Regions from separate parts of the Streptomyces sp. NPDC023838 genome, predicted to be linked through region 2. Evidence: riboswitches for the same ligand, from Rfam matches in the RefSeq annotation. Region 2 holds a riboswitch; each other region holds the start of a gene.
What was found. A riboswitch is a leader RNA that binds a small molecule or an ion and turns the genes downstream of it on or off. The one in region 2 is predicted to bind thiamine pyrophosphate.

Region 1: it holds a riboswitch for thiamine pyrophosphate, as region 2 does, so the genes downstream of both, thiO (glycine oxidase ThiO) here and AB0G17_RS35630 (thiamine ABC transporter substrate-binding protein) in region 2, are expected to answer to the same signal.
Region 3: it holds a riboswitch for thiamine pyrophosphate, as region 2 does, so the genes downstream of both, thiC (phosphomethylpyrimidine synthase ThiC) here and AB0G17_RS35630 (thiamine ABC transporter substrate-binding protein) in region 2, are expected to answer to the same signal.

The regions. Positions count from the first base shown of each region.
Region 1 covers NZ_JBFAAD010000055.1:28,641-31,600, forward strand. The annotation lists gene thiO (glycine oxidase ThiO) at 1-955, opposite strand, end outside; TPP riboswitch at 953-1,066, opposite strand; gene AB0G17_RS35460 (FAD-dependent oxidoreductase) at 1,130-2,350, shown strand; gene AB0G17_RS35465 (Rv2175c family DNA-binding protein) at 2,394-2,759, shown strand; gene thiE (thiamine phosphate synthase) at 2,832-2,960, shown strand, end outside.
Region 2 covers NZ_JBFAAD010000057.1:2,653-5,612, forward strand. The annotation lists gene AB0G17_RS35625 (iron ABC transporter permease) at 1-99, opposite strand, end outside; gene AB0G17_RS35630 (thiamine ABC transporter substrate-binding protein) at 153-1,247, opposite strand; TPP riboswitch at 1,329-1,438, opposite strand; gene rlmN (23S rRNA (adenine(2503)-C(2))-methyltransferase RlmN) at 1,456-2,562, opposite strand; gene AB0G17_RS35640 (phosphatidate cytidylyltransferase) at 2,666-2,960, opposite strand, start outside.
Region 3 covers NZ_JBFAAD010000003.1:206,671-209,630, forward strand. The annotation lists gene thiC (phosphomethylpyrimidine synthase ThiC) at 1-1,287, opposite strand, end outside; TPP riboswitch at 1,280-1,414, opposite strand; gene AB0G17_RS05225 (YibE/F family protein) at 1,486-2,820, shown strand; gene AB0G17_RS05230 (SsgA family sporulation/cell division regulator) at 2,828-2,960, opposite strand, start outside.

The DNA.
Region 1 (2,960 bases), on a different contig from region 2:
TCTCGGTCAGCGGCAGTTCGGTGATGCCGGGCACCAGTTCGTGCGCGTCGCGCAGCAGCTCGTAGACGCCGCCCGCGGTGACCGTGGTGTCCCAGCCCAGTTCCTCGCTGGTGGCGCCGACGACGAGTTCGCCGTCCGCGCGCGGCACCAGGTAGACGTGGCTGCCGCGGACCACCGCGCGGACGGTGCGGGACAGGAACGGCGCGTACGCGGGCGGCACGGTCAGCCGCAGCACCTGGCCCTTGACCGGGCGCACCGGCGGCCGCAGCTCGTCCGGGACCCCGGCGAGCCAGCCGCTGAGGCTGCCGCCCGCGAGGACGACCTGGTCGGCGGTGAGCTCGGTGCCGTCGGCCAGGACGGCCCCGGTGGCCCGCTCGCGCACCACCGAGAGCCGCTCGGCCCAGCCGCGGTGGAAGACCACCCCGGCCCGCTCGCACGCCGTCAGCAGGGCTCTGGTGAGGCGGCGCGGGTCGATCTGGTGGTCGCCGTCGACCCGCAGACCGCCGCGCACCCCGGGTGCCAGCATCGGCTCCAGGCGGCGGCACTCGCGCCCGGTGAGCCACTGGGAGTCGAGCCCCGAGCGCTGCTGGAGGGCGTGCAGGTCGCGCAGATGGGCGCGGTCGTCGGCGTCCAGGGCGACCGCCAGCGTGCCGCAGGCGCGGTAGCCGGTGCCGAGGCCGCTCGCCTGCTCCAGCTCGGCCACGAAGTCCGGGTAGCGCCGGGCGGAGGCCAGGTTGAGGCCGAGGAGGGTCTCCTCGCCGTAGTGGAGTTCGGTGACGGCGGCGAGCATGCCCGCCGCGACCTGGGCGGCGCCGCCGCCGGGTTCGGGGTCGGCGAGCGCGGTGCGCAAGCCCCGCTGCGCCGCCCGCCAGGCTGTGACGAGGCCGATGATGCCGCCCCCCACCACCAGTACGTCCGACCCGTGGGGAATTACCCCGTTTCGGGATGAATGCATGGGCGTCCAGCCCCTCCCTTCGCCGGCATGACCCGGATCAGGTTCGTACGGTCGGAGGCCGCTGCAGCCTCCCTCTCAGCCCGGTGCGTCCGGGCTCCCGCGAGTGCTTGTACGTGCGTCAGGCTAACGCCTGACCAGATTCCTGACGAACTGTCAGGTGTCTAAGGTGATCGGGTGAGCGAAAACCAGACGCATTCGGAACAGCGGCACGTGGTGGTCGTCGGCGCGGGCATGGCCGGGGTCCAGACCGCGGTGGCCCTGCGCGAACAGGGCTTCCCGGGCCGGATCACCCTCATCGGCGCCGAGCCCCACCAGCCGTACGACCGCCCCCCGCTCTCCAAGGCGGTGCTGCTCGGCAAGGCCGAGGGCTCGGCCTTCGAGGTGGACTTCGAAGGCCTGGGCGTCGACCTGCGCCTGGGCGAGACCGTCACGGACCTACGCGCGCGTGAGCACGAGATCGACACCGCGTCCGGGCCCGTCCCGTACGACGCGCTGGTCATCGCCTCCGGCGCCGAGCCGATCACCCTGCCCGGCATCGAGGACATGCCCGACGTCCATCTGCTGCGCACCCTGGAGGACGCCGGGCGGCTGCGCGCGGTCCTGAGCGCCCAGCGCCGCGTCGTGGTCGTCGGGGCGGGCTGGATCGGGGCCGAGTTCGCCACGGCCGCGCGCGAGGCGGGCTGCGCGGTCACCGTCGTGGAGGCCGCCGACCGGCCGCTGGCGGGCGCGCTGCCCGCCGAGGTCACCGAGCCGATGGCCGGCTGGTACGCGGAGAGCGGCGCCGAACTGCTCACCCACGCGCGCGTGGCGGCCGTCGAGCCGGGAGCCGTCGTCCTGGCCGACGGCCGCCGCCTCCCGGCCGACGCGGTCGTCGTGGGCATCGGCGCCCGGCCCACCACGGACTGGCTGGCGGGCACCGGCATCGAGCGGGGCGCGGAGGGCGCGGTCACGGCGGACGACCGGCTGCGCACCTCGCTGCCGGACGTCTACGCCGTCGGGGACTGCGCCTCCTTCCCTTCGGGAAGGTACGGAGAGCGGCTGCTCATCCACCACTGGGACAACGCGCTGCAGGGGCCGCGCACGGTGGCGGCGGACATCGTGGGCGAGGCGGTGCGGCCGTACGACCCGGTGCCGTACTTCTGGTCCGAGCAGTTCGGCAGGTTCGTGCAGTACGCGGGCCACCACGGCGGCGCCGACCGGCTGTTGTGGCGTGGCGACCCGGCGGGCGCCGCCTGGTCGGTCTGCTGGCTGCGCGACGGCGTGCTCGTCGCCCTCCTGGCCGTCGGCCGACCGCGCGATCTGGCGCAGGGCCGCAAGCTCATCGAAGCAGGTGCGAGGCTGGATCCGGTGCGCGCCGCCGACCCGTCCGTCCCCCTCAAGGCGGCAGTCGGCTGAGCTCCGGCTACCGAGTGTCAGTCCGGGATGGCACGCTTGTCCCGTGACCGAGATTGACGCGAAAACCGATGCACTCGTCCCCGCCTGGCTCCACCTTCCCGACATCGCGGAAATGCTCGATGTCGAGGTGACGCGGGTGCGGCAGCTGGTCAAGGAGGGCCAGCTCATCGCCGTACGCCGCGGTGAGAACCGGACGCTGCAGGTGCCCGCCGCCTTCATCGACGGCGACAAGGTCGTGAAGGGCCTCAGCGGCACCCTCACGCTCCTGCGGGACGACGGCTACTCCGACGAGGAGATGCTGGAGTGGCTCTTCACCCCCGACCCGACCCTGCCCGGCACCCCCGCGCAGGCGCTGAGCGAGAATCGCGGCACGGAGGTGAAGCGCCGCGCCCAGGCGCTCGCCGTCTGACCTGATCGCCTACAGGTGGGGCGCGGACCGCGACGCCGGTCCGCGCCCGCACCGGACACAACGGGGGACTTCATGCCCACGGCCCGCGAGCGGCTCGCCGACGCCCGGCTCTACCTCTGCACGGACGCGCGCAGGCGCCAGGGCGATCTGTCCGCGTTCCTGGACGCGGTGCTGTCCTCGGGTGTGGACATCGTCCAGCTG
Region 2 (2,960 bases):
GCCGAGGTGCCAGACGCCGTCGACGCGCAGCCCGCGGCCGACGATCGCGGCCACGGGCCAGGCGAAGAAGAGCGCGAAGAACGCGAGCGGCAGGGCCATCAGGCCGAGCCGCACCGCGTTCGCGCGCGCCTTCTTCGCGCGGGGCGTGCGGCTTACTTCAGCACGAGCGAGGACCACGTCTTGACCCACTGCTCACGGTTCTTGGAGATCTTCTCCGGAGCGACGTCGTGCGTCTCGGTGACCGTGGCGCCGAACTTGGTGAACAGCTCGGGCAGCTTGGCGTCCCCCAGCACCGGGTTCACGAACATGTTGAGCGGCATGTCCTCCTGGAACTTCTTGGAGATCAGGAAGTCGAGGAGCGCCTTGCCGCCCGCCTCGTTCCTGGCGCCCTTGAGGAGCCCCGCGAACTCGGTCTGGCGGAAGCAGGTGCCGGTGGCGACCCCGGTGGGGGCCTCGGTGGGCTGCGGCTTGGCGTACAGGACCTCGACGGGCGGGCTGGAGGCGTAGGAGACGACCAGCGGGCGCTCCCCCTTGGCCTTCTTGCCGCCGGCCGAGCCGGAGAAGTCCTGGTTGTAGGCCTGCTCCCAGCCGTCGACGACCTTGACGCCGTTGTCCTTGAGCTTCTTCCAGTAGTCCTGCCAGCCCTCGTCGCCGTACTGGGCGGCGCTGCCGAGCAGGAAGCCCAGGCCCGGCGAGGAGGTCGCCGCGTTCTCGGTGACCAGCAGGTTCTTGTACTCGGGCTTGATCAGGTCGGCGAAGGAGCTCGGCGGGGTGAGCTTCTTGTCCGCGAAGTACTTCTTGTCGTAGTTGACGCAGATGTCGCCGGTGTCGATCGGCGTGACCCGGTGCTTGCCCTTGTCGAGCTGGACGGCCGCGGGGACGGCGGCGAGGCCCTTCGCCTCGTACGGGGTGAAGATCCCGTTGTCGAGGGCGCGCGAGAGCAGGGTGTTGTCGACGCCGAAGAAGACGTCGCCGCGCGGGGAGCCCTTGGTGAGGATCTCCTGGTTGAGGGCCGCGCCCGCGTCGCCGCTCTTGAGGACCTTGACGGTGTAGCCGGTCTGCGCGGTGAACTCCTTGAGCACCGCGTCGGAGGCGGCGAACGAGTCGTGGCTGACCAGCGTGACGGTCTTGGACTTGGTGCCGCCGTCGGACTTGGCGCCCTCGTCCTTGCCGCCGCACGCGGCGAGCGTACTGACCCCGAGGGCGGCGGCGAGCGCGCCGGCCGCCATCTTCTTGGTACTGCGCATGGTGGTGATCCTCCTGGTGTGACCAGGAAGAGACGCGGCCCTGCCCGTACGACGGCGGGTCGTGCGAGCAGGGCGCAACAGCTTGAGTGATGACCGAACTTCCTACCCAGAATGACCTGGGCGAGGTTCAGAGGGTCTGCGACCTGACGGTGTCGCACTCTCAGCGCTGTGGCGCTCCCCTGTCGGAATATGCAATTTCGAGCCCAGACTACCTCTCGGTCGCGGCGAGCTGTCCGCACGCTCCGTCGATCTCCTGGCCACGGGTGTCCCGGACGGTGACCGGCACTCCGTGGGCCGCGATGGCCTCGACGAACGCCTTCTCGTCCTCGGGGCGCGAGGCGGTCCACTTCGAGCCCGGCGTCGGGTTCAGCGGGATCAGGTTGACGTGGACGCGCTTGCCCTTGAGGAGGCGGCCGAGCAGGTCACCGCGCCAGGCCTGGTCGTTGATGTCGCGGATCAGCGCGTACTCGATCGAGATGCGCCTGCCCGACTTCTCCGCGTACTCCCACGCCGCGTCCAGGACCTCGCGGACCTTCCAGCGGGTGTTGACCGGGACCAGGGTGTCGCGCAGCTCGTCGTCCGGCGCGTGCAGCGACACGGCGAGGCGGCACTTGAAGCCCTCGTCGGCGAAGCGGTGCATGGCGGGGACCAGGCCGACGGTGGAGACGGTGATGCCGCGCTGGGACAGGCCCAGCCCGTCGGGCTCGGGGTCGGTGAGGCGGCGGATGGCGCCCACGACCCGCTTGTAGTTGGCGAGCGGCTCGCCCATGCCCATGAAGACGATGTTCGACAGGCGCGCCGGGCCGCCGGGGACCTCGCCGTCGCGCAGCGCGCGCATGCCGTCGACGATCTGGTGCACGATCTCGGCGGTCGACAGGTTGCGGTCCAGGCCCGCCTGGCCGGTCGCGCAGAACGGGCAGTTCATGCCGCAGCCGGCCTGCGAGGAGATGCACATCGTCACCCGGTCGGGGTAGCGCATCAGGACCGACTCCACGAGCGTCCCGTCGTGCAGCCGCCACAGCGTCTTGCGGGTGGTGTCGTCGTCGCACGAGATGTGCCGCACCACCGACATCAGGTCCGGCAGCAGCTCCTCCTGGAGCCGGACGCGCGCGCCCGCGGGGATGTCGGTCCACTGGGCCGGGTCGTGCGCGTACCGCGCGAAGTAGTGCTGCGAGAGCTGCTTGGCGCGGAACGGCTTCTCGCCGATCGCGGCGACAGCCTCTTTCCGCTCGGCGGGCGAGAGGTCGGCGAGGTGCCGCGGCGGCTTCTTGGCTCCGCGGGGGGCGACGAAAGTGAGTTCTCCGGGCTTCGGCATGGTGTTACCAGTGTCGCAGACATACGGAAAGGGGCCCGCCGCCCTGTGGACAACGAGCCCCCGACCGCTGAAACAGCAGGTCAGCGCCTGGTGGAACGGTCGGTCAGCCACCACCGACGAAGATCACCAGCAGCAGCCACACCACCGGTGCCGTGGGCAGCAGGGAGTCCAGGCGGTCCATGATGCCGCCGTGGCCGGGCAGCAGCGTGCCCATGTCCTTGATGCCCAGGTCCCGCTTGATCATCGACTCGCCGAGGTCGCCGAGCGTGGCGCTCACCGCGACCGCGAGGCCGAGCAGCAGGCCCTGCCACCACTGGCCGTCGTCGATGAGGAAGTGCATGCACAGCGCCCCCGCCACCATCGCGAACGTCACCGCACCGGCCAGGCCCTCACGGGTC
Region 3 (2,960 bases), on a different contig from region 2:
CGGGGCGACGTCGGTCGTCAGCGGGCCGAGCGTGTAGAACGGCGCCTCCTCGCAGATCTCCTGCTGGAGGTCGATGTTCTCCTTGATCTTGTGCATCGGGACGTGCCCCGGGCCCTCGATCATCGTCTGGACGTTGTGGCGCTTGGCGATCGTGTTGAGCTCACCGAGGGTGCGCAGCTCGGCGAACTGCGCCTCGTCGTTGGCGTCCGCGATCGAACCCGGGCGCAGGCCGTCACCCAGGGAGTACGTCACGTCGTACGCCGCGAGGATCTCGCAGAGCTCCTCGAAGTTCTCGTACAGGAACGACTCCTTGTGGTGCGCGAGGCACCAGGCGGCCATGATCGAGCCACCGCGGGAGACGATGCCGGTCTTGCGGCGGGCGGTGAGCGGCACGTACCGCAGGAGCACCCCCGCGTGGACCGTCATGTAGTCGACGCCCTGCTCGGCCTGCTCGATGACCGTGTCCTTGTAGATGTCCCAGGTCAGCTCCTCGGCGCGGCCGTCGACCTTCTCCAGCGCCTGGTAGAGCGGCACGGTGCCGATCGGGACGGGGGAGTTGCGCAGCACCCACTCACGGGTGGTGTGGATGTTGCGGCCGGTGGAGAGGTCCATGACCGTGTCGGCGCCCCAGCGGGTGGCCCAGGTCATCTTGTCGACCTCCTCCTCGATGGAGGAGGTGACGGCGGAGTTGCCGATGTTGGCGTTGACCTTCACCAGGAACCGCTTGCCAATGATCATCGGCTCGATCTCGGGGTGGTTGACGTTGGCGGGCAGCACGGCGCGCCCGGCCGCGATCTCCTCGCGCACGACCTCGGGGGAGACGTTCTCGCGGATCGCGACGTACTCCATCTCCGGGGTGATCTCGCCCCGGCGGGCGTAGGCGAGCTGGGTGACGGCCTGGCCGTCACGGCCCCGGCGCGGCTGGCGCGGGCGGCCCGGGAACACCGCGTCGAGGTTCTTCAGGCCGCCGCGCGGCGAAGTGTGCTTGATGCCGTCGTCCTCGGGGCGGACGGGGCGGCCCGCGTACTCCTCGGTGTCGCCGCGCGCGATGATCCAGTTCTCCCGGAGCGGGGCGAGTCCCCGGCGGACGTCCGTCTCGATGTTCGGGTCCGTGTACGGCCCGGACGTGTCGTACAGCGTGACGTCCTTGCCGTTGGTGAGGTGCACCTGGCGGACCGGCACCCGGAGGTCGGGACGCGAGCCCTCGACGTATCCCTTGTGCCAGCCGATGGACTTCCCGGCCTCGTTCTGGTTCGAGGCAGGCGTGCGTGCGTCCTGAATGGTCATGAGACCTACTCCCTACGCCGGCATTACCCGGTAACAGGTTCGGCGGTCGGCGCAGCCGCTTCCGTACGGTTCGTACGGCTTTCAGCGCCCTCTCAGCCCGGTGCTCCGAGCTCCCGCGTGTGCAAAGGTGTCACCACGCTAGCGCCATTTCCAGCGCGCTGAACAGAGGGCCCCCGCCGTTCTTGCGATGATCGGGCGGTGACGTCAGCAGAGCAGCCCCCCGAAGACGCCCACGGACACCCGCACGGCCAGGGCCATGGACACACCCACAGCCACGGCCCCGCGGCGCCCGTCTCGAAGCACCTGCGCAAGGTGATCGCCGCCGTGCTGATCCCGTTCTCGGTGGCGGTCGTGGTCGGCCTGGCCGTCCTGTGGCCCGGCGGGACGCCCTCGCACCAGCGCACCGGGGTCGGCTTCGACCGCCAGACCCAGCAGGCGAAGGTGGTCGCCCTCCAGAAGGTCGACTGCAAGACGGTCAACGCCGGCCAGACCCCGCCGACCGGCGACACCTCGACTCCCGAGGGCCAGGAGGCCAAGCGCTCCCAGCAGGGCCAGTGCGCCAAGGCGACCATCGAGGTCACCAGCGGCAAGGAGAAGGGCCGCACGTTCACGGAGATCGTCCAGCCGGATGCCCCGCGCCAACTGCACAAGGGGCAGGGCGTGATCGTCGCGTACGCCCCCGACGCCCCGCACGACCTGCAGTATTCGGTGACCGATGTGAACCGGCGGCTCCCGATGGCGCTGCTCGCGGGCATCTTCGCGCTCGCGGTCGTGGTCGTCGGGCGGCTGCGCGGGGTGATGGCGCTCGTCGCGTTGGTCGTGTCGTTCGCCGTGCTGACGCTCTTCATCCTTCCCGCGATCCTCCAGGGCTCGAATCCGCTGCTGGTCGCGGTGGTCGGGTCGAGCGCGATCATGCTGATCGCGCTGTACATGTGCCACGGCTTGTCGGCGCGCACCTCGGTCGCCGTGCTCGGCACGCTGGTCTCACTCGTCCTGATCGGGCTGCTCGGGTCGCTCTTCATCGGCTGGGCCTCGCTGACCGGCAACACCGACGACAACACCGGCCTGATCCACGGGCTCTACCCGAACATCGACATGTCCGGCCTGCTGCTGGCCGGCGTGATCATCGGATCGCTCGGTGTGCTCGACGATGTGACGGTCACCCAGACGTCGGCGGTCTGGGAGCTCCACGAGGCCAACCCGACGATGGGCCCGCGCGGGCTGTACCGGGCGGGCATCCGGATCGGCCGCGACCACATCGCGTCGGTGGTCAACACCCTGGTCCTGGCGTACGCGGGCGCGGCGCTCCCGCTGTTGCTGCTGTTCTCGATCGCACAGAGCAGCGTGGGGACGGTGGCCAACAGCGAGCTGGTCGCCGAGGAGATCGTCCGGACGCTGGTGGGCTCGATCGGCCTGGTGGCCTCGGTGCCGGTGACCACCGCCCTGGCGGCGCTGGTGGTCTCGGCCGACCGCCCAGCCGCCGGGGCCCGCGGTCCGGTGCGGGGCGGACGCGGCCGGCGCCGCAAGAAGTAGGCGGCGCTCAGCCCGCGTTCTGCTCCTCGGCCAGGATCCGCCCCAGCGCCTCGTCCAGATGTCCGTCGAAGTCGCCGAACGCGCGCTCCTGTCCCAGCGGTACGAGCCTGTCGGTGCGGTCGAGGAAGGCCACCAGCGGG